Linked DNA regions of Catenuloplanes indicus. The protein of the gene in region 2 binds, or shares a complex with, the protein of the main gene of each other region. Links are inferred from orthologs where the notes say so. Each region holds a gene or a part of one and is shown on either strand. Other genes may lie near its edges.

Evidence for each region.
Region 1: J2S42_RS26855 (region 2) and sucB share a complex: the UniProt entries of both Bacillus subtilis proteins name them as parts of the 2-oxoglutarate dehydrogenase (OGDH) complex. The link is inferred for Catenuloplanes indicus from one-to-one orthologs.

What each region holds. Positions count from the first base shown.
Region 1 is NZ_JAUSUZ010000001.1:2,943,723-2,953,642, reverse strand. The notes cover bases 4,846-7,707. They hold sucB (2-oxoglutarate dehydrogenase, E2 component, dihydrolipoamide succinyltransferase), read right to left. Parts: upstream 7,247-7,707; coding sequence 5,444-7,246; downstream 4,846-5,443. Other genes in these bases: lpdA (dihydrolipoyl dehydrogenase), read right to left, coding at 7,291-7,707; J2S42_RS13155 (TIGR01777 family oxidoreductase), read right to left, coding at 4,846-5,369. Outside these bases: J2S42_RS13180 (DnaJ domain-containing protein), read left to right, coding at 1-555; lipA (lipoyl synthase), read right to left, coding at 560-1,546; J2S42_RS13170 (ATP-binding protein), read left to right, coding at 1,915-2,886; J2S42_RS13165 (SCO5389 family protein), read left to right, coding at 2,936-3,331; J2S42_RS13160 (LLM class flavin-dependent oxidoreductase), read left to right, coding at 3,331-4,350; more of J2S42_RS13155, read right to left, coding at 4,476-4,845; more of lpdA, read right to left, coding at 7,708-8,718; J2S42_RS13140 (hypothetical protein), read left to right, coding at 8,850-9,173; J2S42_RS13135 (leucyl aminopeptidase), read right to left, coding at 9,243-9,920. UniProt on the Bacillus subtilis protein: E2 component of the 2-oxoglutarate dehydrogenase (OGDH) complex which catalyzes the second step in the conversion of 2-oxoglutarate to succinyl-CoA and CO(2).
Region 2 is NZ_JAUSUZ010000001.1:5,921,459-5,932,819, reverse strand. What follows is about bases 4,574-8,876. They hold J2S42_RS26855 (multifunctional oxoglutarate decarboxylase/oxoglutarate dehydrogenase thiamine pyrophosphate-binding subunit/dihydrolipoyllysine-residue succinyltransferase subunit), read left to right. Parts: upstream 4,574-4,962; coding sequence 4,963-8,676; downstream 8,677-8,876. Outside these bases: J2S42_RS26880 (helix-turn-helix transcriptional regulator), read right to left, coding at 1-802; J2S42_RS26875 (DUF4097 family beta strand repeat-containing protein), read right to left, coding at 799-1,686; J2S42_RS26870 (TetR/AcrR family transcriptional regulator), read right to left, coding at 1,790-2,428; J2S42_RS26865 (TIGR03086 family metal-binding protein), read left to right, coding at 2,581-3,333; J2S42_RS26860 (lysophospholipid acyltransferase family protein), read right to left, coding at 3,486-4,553; J2S42_RS26850 (DUF6104 family protein), read left to right, coding at 9,011-9,190; pta (phosphate acetyltransferase), read left to right, coding at 9,375-11,361. UniProt on the Bacillus subtilis protein: E1 component of the 2-oxoglutarate dehydrogenase (OGDH) complex which catalyzes the decarboxylation of 2-oxoglutarate, the first step in the conversion of 2-oxoglutarate to succinyl-CoA and CO(2).

The DNA.
Region 1 (9,920 bases), 3.0 Mb from region 2 along the record:
CTGAACGTCGCCTACGACACGCTCTCCGACCCGGCGCTGCGCGGCGAGTACGACCGGTACCGGCGCACGGTCCTGCTGGTCGGCGCCGCGCCCGCGCCCGAGCCGCCGCCCGAGGCACCGGCGCACCGGCCGCCGAAGGCCTGGCGGTCACCGCCGGTGCAGGAGCCGGACGACGAGCCCGACGGGTGGGACCGCTGGGACGCCGAGGACGCCGCGCAGCACCGCTTCGAGTCCGAGCCGGAGACGCCGCGCCACGAGGCCGCGGCACCGTCCGGCGCATGGTCAGCGCCGCGCCAGGCCGACCCACGCCGTGACTTCGTCTCCACCGCGCGCCCGGTCGGCTACGACAACCTGGCCATCGTCTCGCTGGTGCTGGCCATCGTGTTCGCACCGGCCGCGCTGGTCACCGCGCCGATCGCGCTGTTCCGGATACGGCGTACCGGCGCGCAGGGCCGCGGCTTGGCGATCACCGCGCTCATCCTGGTCGGCGTCCTCACGATCGCGCTCACCAGCGGCTACGTCATCGGCACCCGCGGCCCGGTGATTGCCCGCTGACCGGTCAGGCGACGGCGGCGGAGCGGGCGTCGAGCGCCTGCTTGTAGAGCCGGCCGGCCCGGTACGACGAACGCACGAGCGGCCCGCTCATCACACCGGCGAAACCGATCCGCTCGGCCTCGGCCTGCAGCTCGATGAACTCCTCCGGCTTGACCCAGCGCTCGACCGGGTGGTGCCGCGGCGTCGGCCGCAGGTACTGCGTGATGGTGATCAGCTCGCAGCCGGCCTCGTGCAGGTCGCGCAGTGCCTGGCTGACCTCCTCACGCTCCTCGCCCAGACCCAGGATCAGGTTGGACTTGGTGACCAGCCCGGCCGCGCGGGCCTGGGTGATCACGTCGAGCGAGCGCTCGTAGCGGAACGCGGGCCGGATCCGCTTGAAGATGCGCGGCACGGTCTCCACGTTGTGCGCGAGCACCTCGGGCCGGGCGTCGAAGACCTCGGCGAGCTGCTCCGGGTTCGCGTTGAAGTCCGGGATCAGCAGCTCGACGCCACAGCCCGGCTGGAGCTTGTGGATCTGCCGGACCGTCTCCGCGTACAGCCAGGCACCGCCGTCCGGCAGGTCGTCGCGCGCCACGCCGGTCACGGTCGCGTAGCGCAGGCCCATGGTGGCGACGGACTCGCCGACCCGGCGCGGCTCGTCCGCGTCGAACTCGGCGGGCTTGCCCGTGTCGATCTGGCAGAAGTCGCACCGCCGCGTGCACTGGTCGCCGCCGATGAGGAACGTGGCCTCGCGGTCCTCCCAGCACTCGTAGATGTTGGGACAGCCGGCCTCCTGGCACACGGTGTGCAGGCCCTCGCGCGAGACGAGGCCGCGCAGCTCCGTGTACTCCGGGCCCATCTTGGCCTTGACCTTGATCCACGGTGGCTTGCGTTCGATCGGCGTACTCGCGTTGCGCGCTTCGATGCGCAACATCCGCCGGCCCTCGGGGGCGGGGTGGCTGCTGCTGGGAATCGCGGTCGCCGTCGGCGGCACGGAGCGCTCGATCGTCACGAAACTCAGCCTACGCCGGGCATTGCGCCCTCACAGGTCCACCGCGACGTGGCTCACGCCCGATCGCGTGTGACGGCGCTCACCACAAACGGCAAACAACCGGTTACCCAATGGCAATCTTCGTTCCGGCATCGCAGGCCCGAAAACGAGCGCACAGAAACCGATAAAACCGCACAGAAAAAGTCAGCAGGCCGCACGGTACGGCCGGGAGCTGCCACCCACCGCAACGGCACCGGGGGCACGCGTGGCGCGTCGTGCCACGGCCGGGTGACGGCGCGCTTGACGTGGCTATTGAAAATGACTATCAGTATTGGAGGTAGGTCACGCACTCCGCTTTCAAGTACACATCGTCGTGTAGGGGAAATTTCGTGAAAGTAGCTTTTGTCGGTAAGGGTGGCAGCGGTAAGACCACGCTCGCCGGGCTCTTCGCGCGCCACCTGGCCGCCGCCGGTGCGCCGGTGCTCGCGCTGGACGCCGACATCAACCAGCACCTGGCCGCCGCGCTCGGCGCCACGGACGACGAGGCGGTACTGCTGCCCGCGCTCGGCGACCACCTCGGCGAGATCAAGGAGTACCTGCGCGGCGACAACCCGCGCATCGAGTCGGCGGCCGCGATGGTCAAGACCACGCCGCCCGGCCGCGGCTCCCGGCTGATCGGCGTGGACCGGCCGAACCCGCTCTACGACACGCTGGTCCGCGACGTCAACGGCGTACGGCTCGCGGTGACCGGCCCGTTCGCGTCCGAGGATCTGGGCGTGGCCTGCTACCACTCCAAGGTCGGCGCGGTGGAGCTGCTGCTGAACCACATGGCCGACGGCCCGGGCGAGTATGCGGTGGTGGACATGACCGCGGGCGCGGACTCGTTCGCGTCCGGCCTGTTCACCCGCTTCGACCTGACGTTCCTGGTCTGCGAGCCGACCGTGCGCAGCGTCGGCGTCTACCGGCAGTACACCGGCTACGCCCGGGACTTCGGCGTGCGCGTGAAGGTGATCGGCAACAAGGTCGACGACGCGTCGGACGTGGAGTTCCTGCGTGCCGAGGTCGGCGACGACCTGGTCGGCTGGATCGGCCGGTCCGCGTTCGTGAAGGCGGCGGAGCGCGGCCGGTTCCAGCCGATCGACGTGCTGGAGCCGGAGAACCGCGCGGTGCTGGCGGACATGCGGACCCGGGTGGACGCGTGCGGCAAGGACTGGGCGACCTATGCGCGGCAGGCCGCGGAGTTCCACCGGCGCAACGCGGCCGCGTGGGCCAGTGACCGGGTCGGCGCGGACCTCACGGAGCAGATCGATCCGGATTTCATTATCAATCCCGCAGGCATCGACGTAGCTCTCCGGAGTTAATAGACTCCCGTGGGTAATTGATCCACGGGCAACACGTGAGGAGAACCGTATGTCCCTCGACGTACCCACCGCCCTGCTCGACCGGGTCGAGCGTGGCGAGGTCGTCAACGACGCCGAGTTCGTCGACGTCGTGCGCCAGTCCCTGCCGTACGCCTGGATGATCGTGTCCGAGGTGGCGTCCCGGTCCGCCGCGAGTGACGGCGAGTTCGAGGACCACGCCGTGCCGCCGCCCAGCGAGCAGGAGCGCGGCCAGCTGCTGCGCGCGCTCGCCAGCGACTCGATCCGCGGCGGGCTGGAGCGTCACTTCGGCGTGAAGCTCGCGTTCCAGAACTGCCACCGGGTCGCCGCGTTCAAGCTCTCGGCGGTCGGCGGCGAGACGTACCAGCGGTTCATCTCGCCGACCGCGCAGATCGCCAACCAGAGCCCCGAGCTGCGCGACTGCTGATGGTCCCACCCGATGCCGGGTCGCCGGTCCGCCGGCGGCTCGGCCTCTTCCTGCTCGGCGCGCACGGGCCCGCGTCCATCCCGGTGCTGGCACGCGCGGCCGAGGACGCCGGGCTGGACGACGTGTGGCTGGCCGAGCACCACTTCACCGCGTACGGCACGCTGCCGTCCGCGACCGTGGCGGCCGGGCACGCGCTCGGCGCCACCCGGCGGATCGAGGTCGGCACGGCCGCGTGCGTGCTGCCGGCCCGGCACCCGGTGGCGCTGGGGGAGGAGGCGGCGCTGCTGCACGAGCTCTCCGGCGGGCGCTTCCGGCTCGGCGTGGCGCGCGGCGGGCCGTGGGTGGACCTGGAGGTGTTCGGCACCGGGCTGCCCCGGCGCGACGAGGGCTTCCCCGAATCGCTGGACCTGCTCCGATCGTGGCTCTCCGGTGCGTACCGGGTCGGCTCCGATCGTGATCTTTTCCGGTTTCGCGAGGTCACGGTGTCGCCGCGGGTGACCATGCCGATCTGGGTCGCGGCCACCTCGCCCGGCACCGCGGCCGAGGCGGCCCGGCGCGGCCTGCCGCTGCTGCTCGGCATGCACGCCGATGCCGCGGAGAAGACCGGCATGCTGGCGCACTGGGCGTCGGTGGCGGCCGCGCACGGCCACGACCCGGCGGACGCCGACCACGTGTCGGTGCATCTGGCCCCGGGGCCGGCGCCGCTGCTGGAGTCGCTGCTCGAACGCACTCGCGACTACGTGCGCATCGACGGCTCGCCGCCCGCGCATCGCGACCTGGACGCCTACGCGGCCCGGCTGCGCCGGATCCACGAGACGATCGAGCCCATTCCGGGGGTACGCCGCACGCTGCTCTTCGTCGAGGCCGCCGGTTCGCTCGACGCGGTCCGCGACACGATCTCCCGACTCCGGCCCGAGGCACGCCCGCAGCCGGTTGCGCGTCCTGCGGGGGAGCCGGTTGCGCGGTCCGAGGCCGGGCCTGGCGTGCGGTCCGGAGCGGAGGCGGCCGCGCGGCTTTGAGCCGGCCCGCAGGGGGCCTGATGACCCGCCTGCGGCGCGGTTCTACGGGCCGCCCGCGGCGTGGTTCTGCTGGCGGCCCGTGGCGTGGTTCTGCTGGCGGCCCGTGGCGTGGTTCTGCTGGACGGCTACAGCGCGGCCTTGATCGCGGCCGGCAGTGTCGGGTGCAGCCACGGGTAGCCGGTCCGGTTCAGCACGCCGGGCAGCGACCGGGTGCCGGTCAGGATCTCGGTGGAGAACTCGCCCAGCGCGGCCTGGATCACGAAGCCCGGCACCGGCACGATCGCCGGGCGGTGCAGCGCGGCGGCCAGCTCCCTGGTGAACTCCGCGTTCGTGGCCGGCGCCGGCCCGTTCATGTTGACCGGCCCGGCGATGTCGTCGCGCTCCAGCAGGAATACGGTCGCGCCCACCCAGTCGGCCAGCGACATCCACGGGATGTATTGCCGTCCGCTGCCGATCCGGCCGCCGAGCCCGGCCTTGAACAGCAGCACCAGCGGCTGCAACAGACCGCCGCGCTTGTCCAGCGGCAGCCCGGAGCGCAGGTAGACGACCCGGACACCGGCGTCCTCGGCCGGGCGGGCCGCGGCCTCCCACACCCGGCACAGGTCGGACAGGAAACCCTCGCCGGGCGGTGCGTCCTCCTCCACCGGGGTGTCGCCGGTGTCGCCGTACCAGCCCTTCGCGGAACCGTTCAGCAGGACCTTCGGCCGCTCGCCCTCGGGCAGACCGGCGATCGCGCGGGCCAGCGTGGCTGTGGTGTCCACCCGGCTGCTGCGCAGCTTGCGCTTGTACGACGCGGTCCAGCGCTGGCCGCCGATGCTGGCACCGGCCAGGTTGATCACCGCGTCCACGCCGCGCAGCGCGGCCGGGTCGAGGTGGCCGGACGACGGCTTCCACGGGATCTGATCGCCGTTCTCCGGTGTGCGCCGGACCAGTTGCCGTAGATCGTGCCCGTCCGCCCGCAGGTGCTCGCGCAGTGCCGTACCCAAGAAGCCTGATGCCCCGGCCAGCAGAATCCTCATGGGTACATCTTTCCCGGAAAAGATCGAGGGCGAACCCCGGCACGCGGCCGGGATCCGCCCTCGGATGTGATCTTTTACAGGCCGAGTTCGCCCTCGAAGTTGCCGGCCTCCAGCCGCTCCTTCATGGTGGTGAGGAAGCGGGCCGCGTCCGCGCCGTCCACGATCCGGTGGTCGTAGGAGAGCGCCAGGTACATCATGGAGCGCGGCACGATGATCTCGCCCAGCTCCGGGTCGTCCACGACCACGGCGCGCTTCACGATCGCGCCGGTGCCGAGGATGCCGACCTGCGGCTGGTTGATGATCGGCGTGTCGAACAGCGCGCCGCGGCTGCCCGTGTTGGTCAGCGTGAACGTGCCGCCGGAGATCTCGTCCGGACCGATCTTGTTGTTCCGGGTGCGCTCGGCCACGTCCGCGATGCGCTTGGCCAGGCCGCCCAGGTTCAGGTCACCCGCGTCCTTGATCACCGGGACGATCAGGCCCTTCGGCGTGTCCACCGCGATCGCCAGGTGCTCGGCGTCGAAGTAGGTGACCGTGCCGGCCTCCTGGTCGATCCGCGAGTTCACGGCCGGGTGCTGCTGCAGCGCCTCGACCGTGGCCAGCGCCAGGAACGGCATGAACGACAGCTTCACGCCGTGCCGCTGCTGGAACGCGTCCTTCACCTGGGCCCGCAGCTTCGCGACCTTGGTCATGTCGACCTCGACCACGGTGGTGAGCTGCGCCGAGATCTGCAGCGACTCGACCATGCGCTTCGCGATCGTGGCGCGGGTGCGGGTCATCTTCTCGGTGCGGCCACGCAGCGGGCTCGGCGCCGGCTTCGCGGCCGGTGCCTTGCCGCTCTCGCTCTTGGCCGGCGCGGCGGCCGGTGCGGGCGTGGCGGCCGCCGCCTTCGCCTTCTCGGCGGCGTCGAGCACGTCCTGCTTGCGGATGCGGCCACCGACGCCGGTGCCGGTCAGCGAGCCGAGGTTGACGTTGTGCTCCGCGGCCAGCTTGCGGACCAGCGGGGTCACGTAGGCGGCCTCGCCCTCCTCGACCGCGCCGTTGGCGGAGACGGCCGGGGCCGGCTTCGACTCCACCTTCGGGGCCTCGGCCTGCTTGGGAGCCTCCGCCTTGGGCGCCGCGGCGGGCGTGGAGGCGGGGGCCTCGGCGGCCGGGGACGGCGTCGCGTACGACTCGGCGGCCGGCTGGGCCGGAGCGGCCGGGCCGGGCTCCGGGGCCTTCTCCGTCTTCGGCGCGGCACCACCGGCGGCGCCGATCACGGCCAGGGCCGCGCCGACCTCCGCGGTGTCGTCCTGCTGGACCTTGATCTCCAGCAGCGTGCCGGCGGCCGGCGACGGGATCTCGGTGTCGACCTTGTCGGTGGAGACCTCGAGCAGCGGCTCGTCGACCTCGACCGTGTCGCCGACCTCCTTGAGCCAGCGGGTGACCGTGCCCTCGGTGACGCTCTCACCCAGCGCCGGCATGGTCACGACCGTGCCCTCGGCGTCGCCCCCGCTCGCGCCGGAGCCCGACGACGGCGCCGGGGTCTCCAGGTTCTCCGGGGTGTCCTCCGAGGTGGACTGCTCGGTGCGCGCCTCGACGGCCGCGTCGTCCGTGTCCTGCTGCCCGGCGTCCGGCGCCGGCGCCGCGGCGGGGGCGTCACCCTCGCCACCGATGACCGCCAGCTCGCTGCCGACCTCGGCGGTCTCGTCCTCGTTCACCAGGATGCTGGTCAGCACGCCGGACGCGGGGGACGGGATCTCGGTGTCGACCTTGTCGGTGGAGACCTCGAGCAGCGGCTCGTCCGCCTCGACCGTGTCGCCGACCTGCTTCAGCCAGCGCGTGACGGTGCCCTCGGTGACGCTCTCGCCGAGCCGGGGCATGGTGACCGATACCGGCATGTCTCAAGACTCCTTAACAAGCAACCGCAACGGTATGTTCACAATCAGGCGTGTGCGTGCAGCGGCTTGCCCGCCAGGGCCAGGTGTGCCTCGCCCAGCGCCTCGTTCTGGGTGGGGTGCGCGTGGACGAGCTGAGCCACCTCGCCCGGGAACGCCTCCCAGTTGTAGATCAGCTGCGCCTCGCCGATCAGCTCACCGACGCGCGCACCGACCATGTGGACGCCGACGACCGGGCCGTCCTCCACACCCACCAGCTTGATGAAGCCGGTGGTCTTGAGGATCTGGCTCTTGCCGTTGCCGCCCAGGTTGTAGTTGTAGGTCTTCACCTTGTCGCCGTACTGCTCGCGGGCCTTCGCCTCGGTCAGGCCGACGGACGCGATCTCCGGGTTGGAGTAGGTGACCCGCGGGATGCCCAGCTCGTCGATGACCGCCGGGTTCTGGCCCGCGATTTCCTCGGCGACGAAGATGCCCTGCTGGAAGCCGCGGTGCGCGAGCTGCAGGCCGGGCACGATGTCGCCGACCGCGAACACGTTCGGCACGTTGGTGCGCAGGCGCTCGTCGGTGAGGACGAAGCCGCGCTCCATCTTGATGCCCTGCTCCTCGTAGCCCAGGCCCTGGGTGCGCGGGCCGCGGCCGACCGCGACCAGCAGCAGCTCGGCCTCGACGACCTCGCCGCCCTGGATGGTGGCGCGTACCCCGTTCTCGGTCTTCTCGACCTTCTCGAACGGCTTGCCGACCTTGAAGTTGATCTTCCGCTTGCGGAACGCGCGCTCGACCGCCTTGGAGACCTCCGCGTCCTCCGCGGCGACCAGGCGGGGCAGCGCCTCGATGATGGTGACCTCGGCGCCGAACGAGCTCCACACGCTGGCGAACTCGACGCCGATCACGCCGCCGCCGAGCACGATCACCGACTTGGGCACGCGGTCCAGCTTCAGCGCGTGCTCGCTGGTGATGATCTTCTCGCCGTCCACGTCCAGGCCGGGCAGGCTACGGGAGAACGAGCCGGAGGCCAGCACGACGTTGCGGCCGACGTAGCGGTTGCCGTTCACCTCGACCGTGTTCGGCGCGACGAGCTTGCCCTCGCCCTCGACCACGGTGATCGACTTGTTGCCGTTCAGCATGCCGGACAGGCCCTTGTACAGCCGGGAGATGACACCGTCCTTGTACGAGTTCACCCCGGCCATGTCGATGCCGTGGAACTCGGCCTTCACGCCGAACTGCTCGGACTCGCGGGTCTCGTCCGCGACCTCGGCCGCGTGCAGCAGCGCCTTCGTCGGGATGCAGCCGACGTGCAGGCAGGTGCCGCCCAGCTTGTCCTTCTCGATCAGGGCCACGGTCAGGCCCAGCTGAACCGCGCGGAGCGCCGTGGCGTAGCCACCGCTGCCGGCGCCGAGAATGACGATGTCGAAGGTTTCGCCGTTCGGCTGGCTCACAGTCAACTCCCAAGTCGCGTCGCTGCATACGACGGTCACACTGTCGTAACGTGCATGGTGCCGTGCCCATCCTGTCACTTGTGGAAGGGGCCCGCGTAGGGAGGTGCCCAGGAACACGTCCCGTGGCAGTACCCTTGCCGTGACGGTTGCGGATATGGGGGACGAACACGGTGGCCTGGTTCAGGCGGCAGAAGAAGGCGAGTGGAGGCTCGGTCGCCCGCGCGGCGCACAACGAAGCCCTGGAGCACCTCACGGCTTTCGTGACCTCGCGAACCGGTGTCGAGGTCTTCATCGAGCCGAAGACGACCGTGACCGAGACCACGGTCATTCTCATAGCTCACGACGGCGAGTGGACCCGCCGGCGCGTCGACTCACCGGAGGGCGCCCGCCGGTTCGCCCACAGGATGGCGATTCCCGTCTACGACATCCAGCTGGTCGGCTATCCACAGCGAATGCGCGATTACAACGAGCGTCGCAAGCGCGCGTCCTCATAGAAAATCTACCGCCGATCAGGGCGTCCCGGTGACGGGACGCCCTGATTCGCTTTCCGGCTGATTCGTTTCCTAGCCGTTCGCGACGACGTCGTCGATCAGCGCGACCAGCGTGCGCACCGGCACGCCGGTGCCGCCCTTGGTCCAGTAACCGGTCGGCTCGCCGGTGTGGTAGCTCGGGCCCGCGATGTCGATGTGCGCCCAGGCCACGTCCTCGGTGACGAACTCGCGCAGGAACACGCCGCCCTGCAGCATGTGCCCGGCCCGGTCCATCCCGGCATTGACCTGCGAGATGTCCGCGACGTCGGAGTCCATGCCCTTGCGCACGTCGTCCGGCAGCGGCATCGGCCAGGCCGGCTCGCCGACCAGCTCGCCCGCGACCTTGACCCGCTCCAGCAGCTCCGGCGTGCCCATCACCCCGGCGATCCGCTTGCCCAGCGCGATCACCTGGCCACCGGTCAGCGTGGACGTCTCGAACAGGTAGTCGGTGCCGTCCGCGCAGGCCCGCGCCATCGCGTCGCCGAGCACCATGCGGCCCTCGGCGTCGGTGTTCAGCACCTCGACCCGCTTGCCGTTGAACATCGTGATCACGTCACCCGGGCGGTACGCCGAACCGGACGGCATGTTCTCCGCGATCGCCAGATAACCGGTCACCGGCACGCCCGGCTTCAGCGCCGCCACCGCCAGCAGCGTGGCCGCGACCGCGGCCGCGCCGGCCATGTCCGACTTCATCTCCCACATGCCCGCGGC
Region 2 (11,361 bases):
CGTCCGTGGAGGATCTACCGGGAACCGTGTCCGGCGTGGGCGGCTCCGGGAAGCCGTTGTCGAAGAAGATCCGGATGCCGCTCGGCATGGTCAGCGGCGGCGTTCGGGCTCCCCCGCCGCCGGGCATGCTGAAGCCGGACCGACCGCCACCCGATTCACCGGGGGCACCGGAAGCCCCGGGTGCACCGGCAGCCCGGGAAGCACCGGCAGCCCCGGAAGCACCGGCAGCCCCGGCGGCACCGGCAGCCCCGGGCGCACTGGGAGGTTTGCCCTCGCTCGGGTAGCCGGGGGCACCCGGAGACCCAGGCTCGACAGGGGGGCCTGCCGTGCCGGGCGGTGGCTGTTCGTAGCCGGCCGGGGGCGGCGGCGCGGGCGGGGTCCAGCGGGCGGCGGGCTGCTGGGGCCGGCGGAACTGCCGGGTCGCGTCGCGCAGCTCTCGCTTGAGGTCACGAACCGAGCCCTGCACCTGCGACTGGATCTGACCGGCCAGGCTGCTCAGGTCGCTGATCGACGCGGAGATCTCCGCCTCCAGCGCCTGCAGCTCCTCGGCCCGCCCGCGCAGCTCCTCCCGACCCGCCTCGGTGATCTCGTAGGTCTTGCGCGCACCCGCCGCTACGTGCGTCACCAGCCCTTCGGCCTCCAGACGCGCCAGCCGCGGATAGATCGTGCCGGCGCTCGGCGCGTAGAGCCCGAGGAAGCGATTCTCCAGCAGCCGAATGAACTCGTACCCGTGCTTGGGCCCGTCATCGAGCAGTTTGAGCAGGTAGAGGCGAAGGCGCCCATGGCTGAAAACGGCCGTCATGCCGACCCCTCCGCAGGATCACGGCGCACCGGCCCGGCAACGGCGGGCTCATCATTCGGATCGGCGTCCTCGGCCGCCACGGCGGGACGGGACAGCAGCGCGATGCTGCCGGAGATCGCGGAGGCGCTGAGCCGCCCCGTGCCCTGGCCGAGCCAGCCGTTCACCGTGCTGCCGCTGAGCGTGGTTCGCTCCGCCAGCTCCTCCGGGAACGAGCTGGTCACCTGGCCCGCCAAGGCACGCAGCTCGATCGCGAGATCACTGTCCTCCGGCACGCGCGCGGTGATGCTGCCGGACGTGGTGTCCAGCCGGATGTCGCTGTCCGCCGCACCGTCCAGATCGCAGGTGATGCTGCCGGAGACGGTGGTGCCGCGCACCGTGGTCACCGGGCTGTCCGCCAGGATCAGCTCGCCGGAGACCGTATCCATGATCAATTCTCCGGCCACGCCGACCGCCTCGACCGGCCCGGAGACTAGGTTCGCCCGGGTCAGCCCGCCGACACCCATCAGCGTGATGCTCCCGGCGGTCACGTCGACGTCGGTGCGTTCACGCAGCCCGGACGCGATCACCCGACCGGAGATCAACCCGAGCGTTACGCGGGACGCGGGCGGCACGGCAATCGACACGTCGACCGCAATCCGCTTGGCCAGCTGCATGATCCACGAGAGCAGCCCCAGCCACGCGCTGCCCCCCTCCTGACGCACGCGAAGCACCCCGCCCTCCAGCTCGACCTGGACCGCACGGCCGCCGACCTTCGACACCTCGATTCGGGCGGGGCCGTCCGCGCCGATCACGGTTAGCCGCCCCACCAGCAGGCTGACCTCCAGCCGACGCACGTCCGCCGCACAGGTGATCTTCGAGGGTTCGTGGATCGTCCAGCTCGCCATGTCGGCCCCCAGTGCGTGCTCGGCTTCGTGTCGCCAGCCTACGCGATACATCGCGATATAACTAGGGCGCCACGAGTCGACGGTGCACGGCCGTTGGCGATCTTCAACCCTCCGGCCGCCAGCGGCTCAGCTCGCCGGGCTGCGGGGCGGGGCCGGGCAGGGACGGGTCGCCCGGGCCGGCCAAGCCCTGGATCAGCAGCGCAAGGTGCCGGCGCCGGAGCTGAACGGTCCGGACGGCGTCGGCCACACGGATCGCGGCACAGCCCTCCAGCACCAATGCCAGGTCCTCCGGCGTCACGTCCGCCCGGAGCCGCCCACCCGCCTGCGCGCGCTGCACGAGCCGCGCGGCCAGCTCGCCGGCCCTCGCAGCAGCCTCCCGCAGCTCGGCGGTGGGCGTGAAGGCGCCGGCCAGACGCTCCGTCAGCGAATGCACGTCGGCGTCGACCACCCGACCCAGGAAGGCGACCAGGGCAGCCCAGCCATCCGGCTCCGCCTCGGCCTCCTCAGCCTCGAGGATGAAGCGGTGCAGGCCGCTCAGGCACAGCTGCCGCAGTAGGTCCTCCTTGCCCGCATAGCGCCGGTAGAGCGCGCTGATGCCGACACCCGCACGGCCGGCGACCGCGGAGATGGGGGCGCTCGGGTCGTTCACGAACACGTCCCGCGCCGCGGTGAGGATCACCTCGTCGTTGCGCTTGGCGTGCCCCCGCCGACCGGAAAGGCCACGGCTGGATTCTTCCGTCACGACATCACTCTAGCACTGGAACGGATCATTCCGCTCCGCTATGCTCGGGCGGAACAAAGGATTCCGTTCCAGCGCGGTTCGGTGTCGCGCCAGCACGAACCCTGGACACGCCAGTTACGAAGCTTCACTGCGCCAGCACAGAAGGGGAGACGATGAGCGACCTGAAGCTGAGCACATCCGCACGGAGCGCCGCCGGGCTGCCGAGCGAGCCTCCTCCGGAGGAGATACCGCCCGAAGCGGCGTCGGTGCGGGCGCCGGTCCGCTGGCGGGAGGTGCTGGCGGACGCGCATTCCGCACTCCGGTTCGCGGTCAAAGGCGTGCCGGTGGGCGGCTGGAGTCTGCCGACGCCGTGCGCGGAGTGGACCGTCGGGCAGGTCCTGCGGCACACGCTGGGCAACCAGGCACGGTTCGCCGCCACCATCAGTGGGGGCCTCTGGCCGCCTGAGGATCCCTACGCGCCGAGCGAAGCACCGCTGACCGACCCACTGGGGGCAACCATGGAGGTGATCGCGCTGGCTCGCGCCGCGTTCACGACCGTGCCCGACTCCGTGCCGGCGGTGCCGACGCCACTGCCGGCCGGTCCGCTGCCTCCCTGGCTGGCCGCCGGGGCCTGCGCGCTCGACGCCGCGATTCATGCGTGGGACATCGCGGTCGCCACCCGGCAGTCGTCACCACTCACCCCCGAGATCGCCTATTCACTGCTCCTGGTCTCGACCGAGCTCGTCGAGCCGCTCCGCCCCTACGGCGCATTCGCATCACCCTTCGACCCGATCGAGGAGGCCCGCGCGCTCGGCAGCGCCTACACCGGCGAGCTGGCCGACGACGACGCTTCTTCCGTACTTCGCTATCTGGGCCGCAACCCGATCTGGAGCCCTCCGTCCGGCCTCCACGACAACATCGCCTGAACCGCAAACGGGAACCTGCTTCATATATCCGCGCCCGGCCGCTGGCGCATACCCGCGTATCGCAGCCACCCGGCCCGCGCCGGGCAGCGCGGCCGGATGCGGCAAACCTCCGGGCCGCATCGGTGCGGCGCCGGAGGCTTGGTCGGGTGAAATCAGGCGGCGAGGTCCAAGCGGCCATGTACCGGCGCAGGCGCGGATGCCGCGCTCGACGCGGGAAGCGAGGACGGAGCCAAGGCCGAAGCCGGATCCGGCATCGGGGCCGGAACCGGGGCCGAGGCCGGGGCCGGGGCAGGGGCCGGAACCGAGGTTGGGCGGCGGTAGGGGCGGACGACGCCCTCGGCGGCGCGGGCCAGGACACGGCGGTTTGCGTCGAGGTCGGGGTGCAGAGCCGGTTCGATCGTGACCACGGCGGTCAGGTCGCGGATTGCGATCACGCGGATGGCGCACGCGAAGAGGCTTTCGGCGGAGAGGAAGGTGGCGATGGTGCTGTCCGGGCCGGTTCGGCCCTCGCGGTAGCCGAGGCGGATCGGGACGACGGCGGCGTGGGCGTCGACGGCGGCCTGGAACACCGCGGGGCGCCAGCGTCCGGTGAGGGAGTTGTCGGCGCGGTGGCCGGGGCCGGTGGAGCGGCCGCAGCCGGTGGTGCCGGCCGGGAAGACGGCGACGAGGTCGTCCTTGCGCAGTGCGTCGGTGATCCGGGCGACGGTGGTGGGCAGCGTCCGGGGGTGCCGACGGTCGATGAAGATGGTGCCGGCCAGGGTGGCCAGCACGCCGATCACCGGCCAGTGGCGGATGTCGTGCTTGGCGGTCATCCGGGCCGGGGAGACGGCCAGCAGTGCAACCGTGTCCAGCCAGGAGTTGTGGTTGGCGACCAGGAGTGCACGGCGGCGGGGCACGAAGCCGGCGCCGCGGATGACGAGGCGGACGCCGGCGGCGGCGAGCACGGCGCGGGCCCACCAGCGGCCGGCGGCCTGCCGGCCGGTGCCGGTCAGGAACGGGAGGAGGGGCAGGAGTGCGAGACCACCGATCAGCGCGCCGGCCAGCGTCACGGCACGGACGGCCTGACGCGGGACGGAGACGCGCCGGTGGAAGCCTCGGACGGGCAGACAGCCGCTGTCGCAGTTGGACCGGGGCTGAGCGAGCGGGGCGGGCAGCGACGGGCGCCAGGGCGGCACGACGGCCGGTCCGGGAAGGACGCCCGACGGGTCAACGGTGTCCATGTTCACTGTGTAAGGGGGTGATGCCTCAGCGGCGTGTCGGGAGCCCCGGATCCCGATGTCAAGCACGTGAACGATGCATGCAGGCAAGATCACTCACGGGTGTGACTCTGTGTCATCGCTCAGGAGGCGGGCGGGAAGACTGCCGGGCAAACCGCTCGGCGACCGGAAAACCATGCTGAGCAGCACCTGCAGGCACATGAATCGCCCGGCCGCAACGTAACGTGCACGCAGGGCCGAAAGACCCCAATGCTGTGAATCTCGACACGGACGGACGTCGACGACAAGGTGCCGAATCACACGGCGTAGCCTGGAAACCGAAGTCTGACCCCACGTCAGCTCGCGGCAGTCAACGAATGCCTGTCACCTACCGCGACACAGACAAACCGCTCTGAAAGAGGCGATACCGGCCGTGTCGACCCAGCAAACTTCGCAGGACAATCCCCTGGCGGGCTTCGGCCCCAACGAGTGGATCGTCGAAGAGATGTACCAGCGGTACCTCGCCGATCCGACGAGCGTGGATTCCGCATGGCACGACTTCTTCGCTGATTACAAGCCGGCGGCGGATGCTGGTTCGATCGCGACGCCGACGGAGGCCACCGCGGCCGCCGGAGCCTCGTCGGCCGCCCGCGTGGGCACCGACGCACCCGCGGCCGCGAAGGACGCTGCCAAGGCCGCCGCCACGCCGGCCGCGAAGCCGCAGCCCCAGCCGGCGCCGCAGGCCAAGGCCGCCGCGCCCGCGGCCAAGGCGAAGCCGAAGAAGGAGCCGGTCAAGGTCACCCCCGGCACCGCACCGCTGCGCGGCATCGCCGCCAAGATCGTGCAGAACATGGAGGCGTCACTGGCGGTCCCGACCGCCACCAGCGTCCGCGCGGTCCCGGCGAAGCTGCTGGTGGACAACCGCATCGTGATCAACAACCACCTCGCGCGCGGCCGGGGCGGCAAGGTCAGCTTCACGCATCTGATCGGCTATGCACTGGTCAAGGCGCTGGCGCTGCACCCGGAGATGAACAACAACTACGTCGAGACCAACGGCAAGCCCACGATCGTCACGCCGGAGCACGTCAACCTCGGCATCGCGATCGACCTGGCCAAGCCGGACGGGTCCCGCTCACTGGTCGTACCGAGCGTCAAGGGCTGCGAGAACCTCGACTTCCGCGGTTTCTGGCAGGCGTACGAGGAGATCGTCCGCCGCGCGCGCCGCAACGAGCTGACGATGGAAGACCACTCCGGCGCCACCGTCTCGCTGACCAACCCGGGCGGCATCGGCACCGTGCACTCCATGCCGCGCCTCACGGTCGGCCAGGGCGCGATCATCGGTGTCGGCGCGATGGAGTACCCCGCGCCGTACGCCGGAATGTCCGATGAGACCCTCACTGACCTGGGCGTCAGCAAGGTCATCACGCTGACCAGCACCTATGACCACCGGATTATCCAGGGTGCGCAGTCCGGCGAGTTCCTGAAGGTCATGCACGAGCTGCTGCTCGGTGAGCACGGCTTCTACGACGAGATCTTCACGGCGCTGCGCGTGCCGTACGAGCCGGTCCGCTGGGTGCGCGACGTCGCCCGTACGTCCGAGGGCCAGATCGACAAGGCGGCGCGCGTCGTCGAGCTGATCCACGCGTACCGGGTGCGCGGTCACCTGATGGCGGACACCGACCCGCTGGAGTTCGAGATCCGCCGGCACCCGGACCTCGACGTACTCGAGCACGGCCTGACGCTGTGGGACCTGGACCGGACGTTCCCGGTCGGCGGCTTCGCCGGCAAACAGAAGATGAAGCTCCGCGACGTGCTCGGTGTGCTGCGCGACTCGTACTGCCGCCGCGTCGGCATCGAGTACATGCACATCATGGACCCGGAGGAGCGCCGCTGGATCCAGGACCGCATCGAGATCAAGTACGAGAAGCCGTCGCCGGAGGAGCAGAAGCACATCCTCAACCGGCTGAACGCGGCCGAGGCGTTCGAGACGTTCCTGCAGACGAAGTTCGTCGGTCAGAAGCGGTTCTCGCTGGAGGGCGGCGAGTCGCTGATCCCGCTGCTCGACGAGGTCCTGCAGGCCTCCGCGGAGAGCCAGCTGGACGAGGTCGTGATCGGCATGGCGCACCGTGGCCGGCTGAACGTGCTGGCCAACATCGTCGGCAAGCCGTACGAGAAGATCTTCTCCGAGTTCGAGGGCCACCTGGACCCGAAGTCGGCGCACGGCTCCGGCGACGTGAAGTACCACCTGGGCATGACCGGCAAGTTCACCACGCCGGACGGTGAGTACGGCACCACGGTCAGTGTCACGGCGAACCCGTCGCACCTGGAGGCCGTGGACCCGGTGCTGGAGGGCATCGTCCGCGCCAAGCAGGACCGGCTCAACCTCGGCCTGGAGGGCTACACGGTTCTGCCGCTGATGGTGCACGGTGACGCCGCGTTCGCCGGCCAGGGCGTGGTGGCGGAGACGCTGAACCTCTCCCAGCTGCGCGGTTACCGTACCGGTGGCACCGTGCACGTGGTCGTCAACAACCAGGTCGGCTTCACCACCGCGCCGGAGTACAGCCGGTCCTCGCTCTACAGCACGGACGTGGCCCGGATGATCCAGGCCCCGATCTTCCACGTGAACGGCGACGACCCCGAGGCCGTGGTCCGGGTCGCGCGGCTGGCGTTCGAGTACCGCCAGACGTTCAACAAGGACGTGGTGATCGACCTGGTCTGCTACCGGCGCCGCGGTCACAACGAGGGCGACGACCCGTCGATGACCAACCCGCTGATGTACGCGATCATCGACAACAAGCGCAGCGTCCGGAAGGCGTACACCGAGGAGCTGATCGGCCGCGGCGACATCACGGTCGCGGACGCGGAGGAGCAGCTGCGCGACTACCAGGGCCAGCTGGAGCAGGTCTTCAAGGCCACCCGCGACGCGAACACGTCGTCGTCCGGCCGGCGGGCGCGCGTCGCCGTGCAGGAGCCGGAGCCGGTGGTGGAGACCGCGATCGACGCGGAGACCGTGGCCCGGATCGGTCAGGCACACATCGACCTGCCCGAGGGCTTCACGCCGCACAAGCGGGTCCAGCAGCTGCTCGACCGGCGCGCCAAGATGGCCCGCGAGGGCAACATCGACTGGGGCTTCGGCGAGATCATCGCGTTCGGTTCACTGCTCACCCAGGGCGTGACGGTCCGTCTGTCCGGACAGGACTCGCGGCGCGGCACGTTCGTGCAGCGGCACGCCGCCGTGGTGGACGGCCGCACCGGCGCGGACTTCCTGCCGATCAGCCAGCTCGCCGCCGGCCAGGCCCGGTTCTTCGCGCACGATTCGCTGCTCAGCGAGTACGCGGCGATGGGCTTCGAGTACGGCTACTCGGTCGAGAACACCGAGGCGCTGGTGCTCTGGGAGGCGCAGTTCGGCGACTTCGCGAACGGTGCCCAGTCGATCGCGGACGAGTTCATCTCGTCCGGCGAGGTCAAGTGGGGCCAGCAGTCCGCGGTGACGCTGCTGCTGCCGCACGGCCACGAGGGCCAGGGGCCGGACCACACGTCCGGCCGCCCGGAGCGCTGGCTGCAGCTGGCCGCGGAGGACAACATCCGGGTGGCGAACCCGACCACTCCGGCGAACCACTTCCACCTGCTGCGCCGCCAGGCGCTGTCGCCGAAGCGGAAGCCGCTGATCGTCTTCACGCCCAAGTCGCTGCTGCGCCACAAGCTGTGCGTGTCGTCCGTCGCGGACTTCACCAGCGGCACGTTCCAGACCGTGATCGGCGACGCCGGAATCGCGGACGCGTCGGCCGTGAAGCGCGTGCTGTTCTGCAGCGGCAAGGTCTACTACGACCTGGTCCAGGCGCGGGCGGAGCGGAAGATCACCGACACGGCCATCGTCCGGATGGAGCAGCTCTACCCGCTGCCGGTCGAGGAGCTGAAGGCGGAGCTGGCGAAGTACCCGAACGCGGAGGACTTCGCCTGGGTCCAGGAGGAGCCGGCCAACCAGGGCGCGTGGAGCTTCATCGCACTGAACCTGCTGGAGCACCTCGACGGCCTGCGCCTGCGCCGCATCTCCCGCCCGGCCGCGGCCGCACCGGCGGTCGGTTCGGCGAAGCTGCACGAGGCCGAGCAGACCGCGCTCATCGAGGCGTCCCTGCCCCGCCCGTAAGACCGCAAGCCCTGCGGGCCTAGGAGCGCAAGCTCCAGGCTCGCAGGGCGCGAGGTTCACAGGGCCGCGAAGCTCGCAGGACCGCAAGGCTCGCAGGACCCTAAGGCTCGCAGGGCGCGAGGCTCGTGGGACCGCAAAGTCCGGCACGGCCTGAAAGAACGCAAGTCCGCGGGCCTCAGTCCGAAAGCTCCACAACCGCAAAGCCGCAAGGCCGTAAGACCGCACACCCGCAAGACCTCGAGGCCCAGCACCATCAAAGCCGCCACGGTTACGAACACCGCTCCCCGCCACCCGCCCCGGCGGCGGGGAGCACCGCATGAGGAGCAGGAAGAGCATGTACTTCACCGATCGCGGCATCGAGGAGCTGACCGAACGCCGTGGCGAGGAGCAGGTCACGATCGAGTGGGTCGCCGAGCGCATGCGCGATTTCGTCGACCTCAACCCCGAGTTCGAGACCCCGATCGAGCGCCTCGCCACCTGGCTCGCCCGCCTGGACGACCCGGACGACGAGTAACCGGACGACGAGTAACCGGACGCCGAGTAACCGGACGACGAGCACACCGGCAAAGAGCACACCCGGCGACGAGCACACCGGCCGGCGAGCTGACCCGAACCCCAGGTGATCAACGTCCCCCGTGACGTTGATCAAGGTACAAAGACCTGGGTGTTCCCCGGCTCACCACGGGTAGGTTGAGCCCGTGGGGCGAAGCGTCTACATTGCCGGGCTCGGACCCGGCGGCGGAAAGTCAACGATCGCGCTCGGCCTGGCCGAGCTCCTCTCCCGGCAGACGCCGCGGGTCGGCGTGTTCCGGCCGCTGGTGGCGACCCGGGGCGAGGCCGACCCGATGCTCGCGCTGCTGCGTGAGCGGTACCGGATAGACCGGCCGTACGAGGAGCTGTTCGGCACCACGTTCGCGGAGGCCTCGGCGATGGTGGCGGCCGGCCACCGCGAGGAGCTGATCTCGCGCGTGGTCGACCGCTACCGCGCGCTGGAGCGGCACTTCGACGCGGTCGTGGTGATCGGCAGTGACTTCGACGACAGCGGCGAGCCGGGTCCGGGGCTGCCCCGCGAGTTCGCGTTCAACGTGCGGCTGGCGACCGAGTTCGGCAGCGTGGTGATCCCGGTCGTCGACGGCCGGGACGCGGATGCCGTCGAGGTCGCCTCCGCGGCCCGCGGCGCGTACCACAGCGTGCAGGACCTGGGCGCCACCGTGCTCGCGGTGATCGCGAACCGGGTGCCGGCCGGCACCGCCGCGCCCGAGGACCAGACCGTCCCGACGTACGTCATTCCCGAGGTGCCGACGATCTCCGCGCCGACCGTGGCCGAGCTGGCCGAGGCGCTCGGCGCGGAGGTGCTCAGCGGTGACGCGAAGGCGCTCGACCGGGACGTGCTGGACCTGGTGGTCGGCGCGGCTCACGTACCGGTGCTGCTTGATCATTTGACCGACGGCTGTCTGATGATCACTCCTGGGGATCGGGCCGACCTGCTGGTGGCCGCAGCCGCGGCGCACGCGGCAGGGGAGGTGTCGGTGGCCGGCCTGGTGCTGACGCTGGGTGAGCGCCCGGACGCCCGGGTCGCGCGGTTGATCGAGAGCCTGCACAGCGGCCTGGCGGTGCTGTCCGTGAAGACCGACAGCTTCCACACGATCGCGGCCGCCAGCCGGATCGAGGCGGGCCTGAACGGCCGCAACCCGCGCAAGGTGCAGGCCGCGATCGGCGCGTTCGAGTCCACGGTGGACACCGAGGAACTGCTCCGCCGGCTGGACGTCACGCGCAGCGCCCGGGTCACGCCGATGATGTTCGAGTACGACCTGATCGACCGCGCCCGCGCGGACCGGCGGCGGCTGGTGCTCCCGGAGGGCACCGAGGAGCGGATCCTGCGCGCGACCGAGATCCTGCTGCGCCGTGGCGTGGCCGACCTGACGCTGCTCGGCGACCCGGACGAGATCACCCGCAAGGCCCGTGAGCTCGGGCTCGACATCGGCCGAGCCGAACTGCACAACCCCGCGACCAGCGAGTGGGCCGAAGAGTTCGCCGAGACGTACGCGGAGATCCGCAAGCACCGCGCGATGACGCTGGAGCTGGCCCGCGACGTGGTCCGGGACGTCAGCTACTTCGGCACGATGATGGTGCACACCGGGCGTGCGGACGGCATGGTCTCCGGCGCCACGCACACCACCGCGGCCACGATCCGCCCGGCGTTCGAGATCATCAAGACCGTTCCGGGCGTCTCCGTGGCGTCCAGCGTGTTCTTCATGCTGCTGGCCGACCGGGTGCTGGTCTACGGCGACTGCGCGGTCAACCCGGACCCGAACGCGGAACAGCTGGCCGACATCGCGCTCTCCTCCGCGGAGACCGCGGCCCGGTTCGGCATCGAGCCGCGGGTGGCGATGCTGTCCTACTCGACCGGCACGTCCGGGGCCGGTGCGGACGTGGAGAAGGTCGCGGCCGCCACCCGGATCGTCCGCGAGCGCCGACCGGACCTGCCGGTGGAGGGGCCGATCCAGTACGACGCCGCGATCGACCCGGGCGTGGCGGCCACGAAGCTGCCGGACAGCACGGTCGCGGGCAAGGCCACGGTCTTCGTCTTCCCGGACCTGAACACCGGCAACAACACGTACAAGGCGGTTCAGCGCTCGGCGAACGCGGTCGCGGTCGGCCCGGTCATGCAGGCGCTGCGCCGCC